Regions from separate parts of the Vibrio sp. 16 genome, predicted to be linked through region 1. Evidence: predicted binding sites of a transcription regulator. Region 1 holds the regulator's gene; each other region holds the start of a gene.

What was found. Region 1 encodes CRP, which controls carbon source genes, mostly activating them, when cyclic AMP is high. Its sites were predicted from a motif close to TGTGANNNNNNTCACA; they were not measured.
Region 2: a site for CRP is predicted at 2,159-2,174, ahead of udp (uridine phosphorylase). Genes of this name have one in related genera too.
Region 3: a site for CRP is predicted at 1,476-1,491, ahead of recB (exodeoxyribonuclease V subunit beta). Genes of this name have one in related genera too.

Annotation. Positions count from the first base shown of each region.
Region 1 is NZ_OY808997.1:2,776,244-2,779,531, reverse strand. Features, by position in the region: gene U9J37_RS12725 (YheU family protein) at 1-80, shown strand, start outside; gene U9J37_RS12720 (phosphoribulokinase) at 163-1,032, shown strand; gene crp (cAMP-activated global transcriptional regulator CRP) at 1,274-1,906, shown strand; gene U9J37_RS12710 (DUF1338 domain-containing protein) at 1,994-2,785, opposite strand; gene astD (succinylglutamate-semialdehyde dehydrogenase) at 2,972-3,288, opposite strand, start outside.
Region 2 is NZ_OY808997.1:1,598,053-1,601,340, forward strand. Features, by position in the region: gene U9J37_RS07025 (hypothetical protein) at 1-589, shown strand, start outside; gene U9J37_RS07030 (YehS family protein) at 724-1,203, shown strand; gene udp (uridine phosphorylase) at 1,294-2,052, opposite strand; gene U9J37_RS07040 (zinc/cadmium/mercury/lead-transporting ATPase) at 2,318-3,288, opposite strand, start outside.
Region 3 is NZ_OY808997.1:140,382-143,669, reverse strand. Features, by position in the region: gene recB (exodeoxyribonuclease V subunit beta) at 1-1,377, opposite strand, end outside; gene recC (exodeoxyribonuclease V subunit gamma) at 1,642-3,288, opposite strand, start outside.

The sequences.
Region 1 (3,288 bases):
AGCTCGAGTCGGGTGATGCGGTCGTGGTTTTCTCCGAGTTACATGAAACCGTCGACATTCAACTCAAAAACAAATTTTAGAGAACTGCATACAATGACGGTTTACTAAAGCGTGCTATAGTGAACTCCGATTACAGGAACGTATTCAACGACAAGGTTTGTCATGTCAGCAAAACATCCAATTATTGCCGTTACCGGTTCTTCTGGCGCCGGTACTACCACTACTTCAGAAGCTTTCCGTAAGATGTTCAATATGATGAACGTCAAACCCGCATGGGTTGAAGGCGACAGCTTCCATCGCTTCACACGACCAGAAATGGATGTGGAGATCCGTAAGGCGCGCGAGCAAGGCCGCCATATTAGTTACTTTGGCCCACAAGCTAACGACTTTCCTGCGCTAGCAGAGTTCTTTCGTAAATATGGCCATGAAGGTACAGGGCAAGTTCGCCGCTACCTGCACACCTTTGACGAGGCAGTGCCATACAACCAAATGCCTGGCACCTTCACCCCTTGGCAAGACTTGCCAGAGAACTCCGACGTTCTTTTCTACGAAGGGTTGCATGGCGGCGTCGTCGATGGCGATGTTAACGTTGCCCAGCATGTGGACTTCTTGATTGGCATGGTTCCAATCGTGAACTTAGAGTGGATTCAAAAGTTTGTTCGAGACACACGCGATCGAGGTCACTCTCGTGAAGCGGTGATGGATTCGATTGTTCGTTCGATGGACGACTACCTCAACTACATCACCCCACAGTTTTCGCGCACCCACATTAACTTTCAACGAGTGCCGACCGTCGATACATCCAATCCTTTAAATGCAAAAGGCATCCCGAGCTTGGATGAGAGTTTCGTGGTCATTCGCTTGCGCGGAATTAAGAACGTCGATTTCCCATACTTACTGGCAATGATTGATGGTTCATTTATGTCGCGACATAACACCATAGTCGTGCCTGGTGGCAAGATGAGTTTTGCGATGGAATTGATCGTTCGTCCTATCCTTCAGCAACTCATCGAAACAGGAAAAATTGGCTAGAACTCACGGCTAGAACACGATTACTTTTCATACCGTGATCATGTGCACAGTTTTGCGTAGCAAAACCCAAGTAGGACCCGATTAAAATCAAGAAATCGTTTTCGAAAAAGGATACTATTTGTAACCGAAACACAAGTTGGCTTGCAGCATTTGTAAAGTGCTCTTATCCTAGTAAGCCTATTTAAGGCTTAGCTAAAACATGGAAAGCGGCAAGCGTACCCTGCAGAGGAAGTGAGATATTATGGTTCTAGGTAAACCTCAAACCGACCCAACATTAGAGTGGTTCCTTTCACACTGTCATATTCATAAGTACCCATCAAAAAGCACGCTAATTCACGCGGGCGAGAAAGCTGAGACGTTGTACTACATCGTTAAAGGTTCAGTTGCGGTTCTTATTAAAGACGAAGAAGGTAAGGAAATGATCCTTTCTTACCTAAACCAAGGTGACTTTATCGGTGAACTTGGTCTATTCGAAGAAGACCAAGAGCGTACCGCATGGGTTCGTGCTAAATCTCCTTGTGAAGTAGCAGAAATTTCATTCAAGAAGTTCCGTCAGCTAATTCAAGTAAACCCAGATATCCTAATGCGCCTTTCAGCGCAAATGGCAAGCCGCCTTCAAGTGACAAGCCAAAAAGTGGGCGACCTTGCGTTCTTAGACGTTACTGGCCGTATCGCGCAAACGCTACTAAACCTAGCGAAGCAACCAGATGCGATGACTCACCCAGACGGCATGCAAATCAAGATCACTCGTCAAGAAATCGGTCAAATCGTTGGCTGTTCTCGTGAGACAGTAGGTCGTATCTTGAAGATGCTAGAAGAGCAGAACCTAATCTCTGCTCACGGTAAGACAATCGTTGTTTACGGTACTCGTTAATCTCGATTAACTGCTGAATTTTAAAAGCCACCCATTGGGTGGCTTTTTGTTTATGAGCAATACAAACTAGGTAATCCCTGTTCTAACTTACCCATTGGTGCTTTCAAAAATCTTATCAGCAGACGCCGCAACAAACCCTGGATAGAGCTCGCCGTTGCTCATTGGATAACGCTTGGCAAACTCATAGAAACCACCCGGGATAATCTCTGTGCCTTCAGTAAATTGCACGGGGACTTTGTCTGCCATAGTGGATGACTGTTCGAGCAACACATCAGGAGATCCTTTCACCTCACCACCAAACTCATTGATGGTAAAGCCTGCATCACGCAGATGGTTGTTCACATCAACCACTTCGTTAAACGCATTTAACTGATTAACGCTCACAGTAAAGTGGTTTGCACCATAACCATGGGCAGCTAACCAAGAAGCGTATTCACTCTCTTTTGCCAACGTCTGGAAATCAGCGTAGCTAAGATCCCACAAACGTCCGCCATACAAAAACTCTGGGCTTTGCAATTGAGAGGCGTCTACCTGCTCAACCAGTTTAGCCACGATAGCCTGCAACTCGGCTGAACACTCATCGACTTTGAGTTCACTGATGAATACTTTCGGTTGCGTTGGATCTGGATGTTCAAAATGCTTGGCGACTAACTTTTTGCTCTCAAACACATAGTCACCACAAGGGGTGTAACCAGCATCAAGGAATGGTTGAGCCAGCGTCGCAATGCCTAACGGCTCAACATTGAAGGTGCGCAAAGCAATATGGTCGTTGATCAATGCTTCGTCTTCTTGCAGAAGTTGATGCACTTTTTCAGCAGAGGGACATAAGCGTTGAATATAGTCATTCCATAACGGTTGGAACAAAACATCTGGCGTCATAACGCCTCCTTGTATCGGGGTTGTTTACGTTAAAGAGAGCTTTATTAGTATTGTTTTTCGATATAAAAGAGGCCACCTAACCAAAATGTGTCCAGAAAATCTGATTAGGTAGCCTTCAACCTGTGACGTTTAAAGTGCCTTTCGGCTGAGAAAGGCAATAAGGGAAACCTTAGTGGTTTATTATGGTTATAGATCTAACCCTGGGCTTAACGTAGCAGGCAGCAATGTTTCGCTGCCTTCCATCGAAGCCATTGGGTAAGCACAATAGTCTGCGGCATAGTAAGCGCTTGGACGTAAATTACCCGATGCGCCTGGACCGCCAAATGGTGCATCACCACTCGCGCCAGTGAGCTGACGGTTGCGGTTTACGATACCCGCACGGATATGGTCAACAAAGTACTCCCACTCGCTGTCATCGGTAGACACTAGGCCAGCCGATAAGCCAAAGCGTGTGTCGTTAGCCAGTTCCACCGCTTTTTCCAAGCCTTGGTAGCGAACGACTT
Region 2 (3,288 bases), 1.2 Mb from region 1:
GCTCGATTATTCCAACCAATTGATTGCCAATGCACCGTTTGAAAACAAGCCTATGTATCGCATTCTCCAACTGAAGCTAAAGTCGCTGTATAAAGATTGGGATCAACGAAGCGTTGCTCGGAACCAAGTGATTCATGGCAAAACCATTCGCCATTGCATGTTTTTAATGGACGAGATAGCCATCGCTTGGCTGATTGAGTCTGGACGCGAAGACGTCAGCGATGAGTACCATATGAATTGGCAGCAAGTACTTGATAGCATGGAAGTGCTCACTCAGCTTAGAATCTCGATTCAAGACAGGAGCTACCCAGAAGGAGAACTGCGCGTGAAATACTACTGCGACAAAACCAAGCGCAAGCTCAACCAGCTCTCCTTGGTGAGTCCGCTATCGGTTGCGTCTCCGACAAGCTCCAAAGCCATGCATATTCTCACTGAAATCCACGCCAGTGACACAATTACCGCAAGCAATGATGACCTGTACCAATTAACGACGGATATCTCATTAATCATCTCGCAGGTATATGACCAAATGCTATCGGAGATGACTGAAAGCCTCTATCAGCCACTGCCTAAGATAACGCTCGCTTAATCTCTGCGACTTTAGGGCTCAGGCTTATCTCTGCTTGAGCCCAATTTCTCACTATCCACCATGCCGCAACTTTGCTAAAGTCCTCCCCGACAAAACCTGGTCAACTCGACCTCATAGACCTAAGAGCACCCACTGTGACTAACAACGAAATCCTGCGCCGTATCCAACATTCATTGAATCTCAAACCTGCACAAATCGTAAAAGCGTTTGATCAAGTGGATTCACCTATCACACCAAACCAAGTCAATGACTGGTTAAAAGCTGACTCTGATAAGTCGGCAACGAAAATGAAAGATAAAGAACTGGCGCTATTTCTAAACGGATTTATCAACCTAAAGCGTGGGAAAAAAGAAGGCGAACAACCTAAGCCTGAACAAAAGCTAACCAACAATATGATTTTTATGAAGTTGCGTATCGCGCTTAACATGAAAGCGGAAGATGTACTAGACGTACTGGAGTTAATGGGCGTGAGCTTAAGCAAATATGAGGTTGGTGCTTACTTCCGCAAACCGAACAATAAGAATTACAAAGCGTGTGAGGATCAACTGCTGTGCGATTTCTTACACGGCGTGCAGTTTACCAACCGCCCAGATTCAGAAGAGTTTGTTGCGTAACTGCCCGCTGAATTTGAAGACTAAAAAACCTCAATCTGGCTGACCATGATTGAGGTTTTTTCTATTGGGTCGCGTTAACTCGCGCAAACCTTAAAGCATTTTACGAGCCGCTTCTACAACCACTTTGATTGAGCGTGCTTCAGTCTCTTTTAGCGTTGAGTGATCTGGGATCTCTTTCTGCGTACGGTTGATAATAACGCCCGCGACACAGCCTGCTTTCAAACCAGAGCTTGCACACATAGTAAGCAGCGTTGCTGACTCCATTTCAAAGTTCAGTACGCCCATGTCTTGCCATTCTTGCATCGAACCTTGGAAACGCTTAACAACGCGGCCAGAGAAAGTGTCGTAACGCTCTTGACCTGGGTAGAAGGTATCGCTTGAAGCAGTAACACCCATGTGTACTGTTGCGCCAGACTCCTCAACCGCGGCTTTCATCGCTGTAGCAACTTCAAAATCTGCTACTGCTGGGAACTCCATTGGAGCGAAATGCAAGCTCGCACCATCTAAACGAACAGAACCCGTCGATACGATCATATCACCCACGTTTACGTGAGGCTGAATCGCGCCAGTTGTACCAACACGTAGGAAAGTACGAACACCAAGTTGAGCTAGCTCTTCAACTGCAATAGATGTAGAAGGACCACCGATACCGGTTGAACAAACGACAACTGGCTTGCCTTCAAGCTCAGCTCGGTAAAGCGTGTATTCACGGTGACTTGCTAGAAAAACAGGGTTCTCCATTTCTTCAGCAATTTTTTGAACACGCGCAGGATCACCAGGAATAATCGCTAATGTTGCACCAGCAAGATCTTCTTGGGTAACACCTAGGTGGAATACAGCTTGAGACATAGGGGGCTCCTTATTGAGGTGAAATCCGTTCTTTCTTCGAACACCGGTTTCACTCTATAAATTCATCGGGTACAGGAATACTCTAACCAACTCCTCAAAAATAAAGAGTGACACAACTCACAACTACATGAGTAACAAACTATGACATTGCAAGTAAAACCGGTTTGCATCACACTTTTTAGCAAATTGGCGACGTAAGTTGCATAAAAAATAACCCTCTCATCAAATGGGAGGGTTATTGTGCGGATGAATGAAACGGGGATGACTATGCGTCTTGGCTCGATTTAAATTTAAGCAACCTTAACGCATTGAGTGTCACGATCGCCGTCGCGCCACTATCTGCTAACACCGCCACCCAAAGTCCCGTAATACCAAGCAAACTGGTGATAAGAAACACACCTTTAAGACCCAAGGCTAACGCAACGTTTTGTCGGATATTGTTAAGTGTTGCACGTGAGAGTTCAATCATCCCTGCCAACTCCAATAAACGGTTATGAGTGATCGCAGCGTCTGCTGTTTCCAATGCCACATCGGAGCCTCCGCCCATCGCAATACCAATACTGGCGGCTTTCATTGCGGGCGCATCATTGATGCCATCCCCCACCATCGCCACGTTGGCAGTTGCCGAGAGTTGCTCAACATAAGTCACTTTATCTTGCGGCAGCAGGCTTGCTTTGTAGTCAATATCGATCATTGAACTGATCGCTGAGGCACTTCTGGGGTTATCGCCCGTCAACATGACAGCGTTAATACCTAACGCCTTGAGTGCTTTGACCGCCTGAGCTGAATCATCACGCAGCGTATCTTGCCAAGCGATGAGCCCAATCACTTGGTTCTCTCCAGCAGTCGCAACAACCACAGTCTTACCTTGCGCTTCCAATTGACCAATCAGGTTGTCAGTATTAGGGTCGAGTGTCATCGTCAGCTTACTTGGCGCAATCACTTGGTAAAGAATCCCCTCGATATAACCTTGAACGCCACTTCCTACCAGCGCTTGCTTACTTTCTGCTTCGACAATGTCAATTCCGAGAGAATCTGCTTTGCGTACCACGGACTTTGCAAGAGGATGGCTTGACCCAACTTCAATCGCCGCCACTTTTCCAAGAAGTTGTTGTTCGCTCCAGCCGTTTAGAGGCAATATGTCCGTCACCTCAGGTTGGCCTTTGGTTAAGGTTCCAGTCTTATCAAACGCTACCGTTTCTATTTTGCCCAACTGCTCAAGTGCTGCGCCACCTT
Region 3 (3,288 bases), 440 kb from region 1:
GTTGACCGCCGCGACCATATCCGCGCTCGAACGCCAGTTAGTGCCCAAGGTGAAATGGGAAGAGACCTGATTTCTTGCTTTGATGTAAGTAAAAATATCAGCGCCGCGAAAACCATAGATGGCTTGTTTCGGGTCACCGATCATAAACAAGCCAAACTGAGGATAATCGAGGTAGATTCGGCTAAAAATGCTGTATTGTAGTGGATCGGTATCTTGAAACTCATCGATCATCGCTACCGGATACAAGGTGCGAATTCGCTCAGCAAGTAAGCCCATTTCATCACCGTCTATCGATGCCGATAGCTGGGTGAGTAAATCGTCAAATGATAGCCACTGCTTCTGCTGTTTCGCGCTGGCAAGCATTTCGCGGCAATGTTCAATCGCGTGCGCCAAGATCGGCGCTTTTAAGCTGATTGGATTGGCAAGAAAATCGTCAATCGCGATAAAAGTATCGTGCTGCGGCGCACTGCCTTTCGGCGTTTTTTCTATCAATACGGTTTGGGCAAACTTTTCCAGCTTATCAGGATAGTCATAACTGACCGTCTCAGTGCTGGCCCAGACATTGACGGCCTCTAGCCATGCTGGCAGCGACTTTTTGCTGTAGCTACGCTTGTTGATGTCAGACTCACTGATCAACGCTAAATAGTCATCTTGTCCAGATCGCCACTGCGCTTTAAGCGCATCAATCGCCGCAAGGTTTTGTTGATGAAGGTCCGCTAAACTGCCCTGCATGGCTTTCACCGACAATGCAAGCGGCGCTCCGGTTAGGTAATTGGACACTTCCGACAGCAATGCAGCTGGCGATCCCCAAATTCGGCGCACTTCACCTGCCAATTGAATCGGCAGAGGATAAAAATTACGTCGCCAGTAGTCGGCAACAATTTGCGCTTTTAGGTGGCTTTCATCGGTCACAAATTCGTTGTTAAATCGACTGCCAGATTCAAAGGCGTTTTGAGTCAACATTCTTTGGCAAAAGCCGTGGATGGTGTAGACCGCCGCTTCGTCCATCTGCCGTTCTGCTTGCAGAAGAATGTTAGCCGCCTGCTTGTGATCGTCAATCTCTTCAAGCAAGGGCTGAATCACAGGGTCATGAGTTTGGCCTCGGGCAAAGGCTAATCTAGCATCATGGATTCGCGCTCGAATTCGATCTCGTAGCTCCGCGGTTGCCGCCTCGGTAAACGTTACAACTAAAATTTGATCGACCGTTAACGGAGTTTGATGTTGGGTTTCTGAACTACCGTGCCCCAATAACAACCGCAAATAGAGACCCGCGATGGTAAAGGTTTTACCTGTACCCGCAGAAGCCTCAATCAGACGTGCGCCATGAAGAGGAAAAGTCATGGTATTTAGCGGAGTCACCATAGACGATGCAGTCATAGAATATTTGCCCTTTGAATGTAAAGCCGACAACCAACTGTGATCCCGGCTTAAAAATGCGACTTATTAATAAATATCCTTTAAAAGTGAGAGTTTTATGCGATCCCTCTCACAGCAGAATATTATTCTAACCGTTAGTATGCGCCCCACGTGTTGAGCAGCCATCTGTGCTGCAAGAGACCAACCGAATCATGGTCCCTCTGACCTGTGGCCGTACAGCGAACGCCCTACACTATAATGATTTACTGGCGGCCACCTACTTTCTTATTCCAACTCATCATTTGATTTCACCATGAGCCTTGGTGCTTGAATCACCCTTACTGATATGTCTCGAGCTTTGGTCGCCAACTCTTCGTTCCAAGCGGGCCAAATCCGGGAAATGTATGCATTGTTGCCTTCACCAGTCGCCATATAACTGTCGTTGAAGACGTCCGCCATTTTCTTGCGTGACTTTTCTTCATCGTCCACCCAATTCCCTCGACTAAATCCAGCCTCAATACAAGCCAATGCCGTTTTCGGGAAATAGCACAAAGGCTCGGTCATCCCTTGGTAGAACAGGCCAATGAGCTCAGCCAGCAGAGCTTTCGCTTGCTGTGCATCTTCCATTGCTGGGTAAACTAAATGCACCACGCCTTCTTTGCGATCGTATCCGATCATATGCGTTCGCTTGGCATGCCCCATTGCAGACATAGCAAGGTGATCAATCCATGCCGACAGGTAATCTTGTGAGCGGATTTGACCACTGCGAAAACGAATCAGCCCCGACTGATAAAGCTGGGTAAGCCAACCAGTAAACAGCACGGGCTTGTTCTCTCCTAACACATCAAACTCAAGCTTGACTTCAAGATCGTCAGCGGCAGATTGGCACAAGAAGCCAATCTTCTCGACCAACTCTTCGGTTTGGACACGGTTGGTTTCAAACTCGATATCGCCAAATGCGCCAACGGGCAATTTGCCTTGCGCACGTTGGGTAGCGATAAATTGCTCTATCACGGTTTGGCTATCTTGTTGCGGCTCTAATAACGCAGCTAGCAAGCTGTCTCGAATTTGGTAGCTCTCTAGCCCTCCAAGCACGAATGGCTCATCATCTTCCATAACAGGTAATGGCGGCTCAAACATCACTTTTAGACGGCGGTTAAAGAAATATTGCACAGGCAATCGCCAGAAACGCTGCAACTCAACGAGATCCAGCTCCAGTGGGTAAGTGGCATCCAGAAGATAATCTTCAAGCTGGCGATTAAACAGACCACTTTGCTGCCCTTGCCGATTGGCCGCGGGTAACCACTCTTTCGCATAGCTTGGCTGCGTGCCAATAAATGCGGTTGGGCTGAACGGCACCATCGAATGATGGGAGATTAAGGAAGCCAACAAACGATCACCCGATTCATCGCACGCCAGTGCCTGATCGCCTTCTAAGCAGTAGTTTTGATGGCAATACTCCAACAACTCTGAGACCAGCACCGAAGGGACGCGCTCAGTGTTGTCTTGAATCGAGCGTCCCACATAGCTGATGTATAACGTCTGCTGCGCAGAGAGCATCGCTTCTAAGAACAGATAGCGGTCATCATCTCGGCGAGATCGATCGCCGGGCTTTGCTCGCCCTGTCATCAAATCAAAACCTTCAGGTGGCATTGAACGCGGATACACACCGTCATTCATGCCCAGCAAACAGACCGTTCTAAACGGTATTGAGCGCATCGGCATCAAGGTACAGAAGTTCACTTGACCCGCGAGGAAGCGCTGGCTCACTCTGGTCCCCGAAAGCTTGTTTTGCAAATACTGAGTGATAACCGAAGGGGTTAGATCTTGTTCAAACGCGGCGTCACTTAATTGTTCTTTTAACGCCGATAACGTATCGCGAATAGACTTTAATGCAACTTCACCTTCTAATTCTACCGAGAAGAAATCATC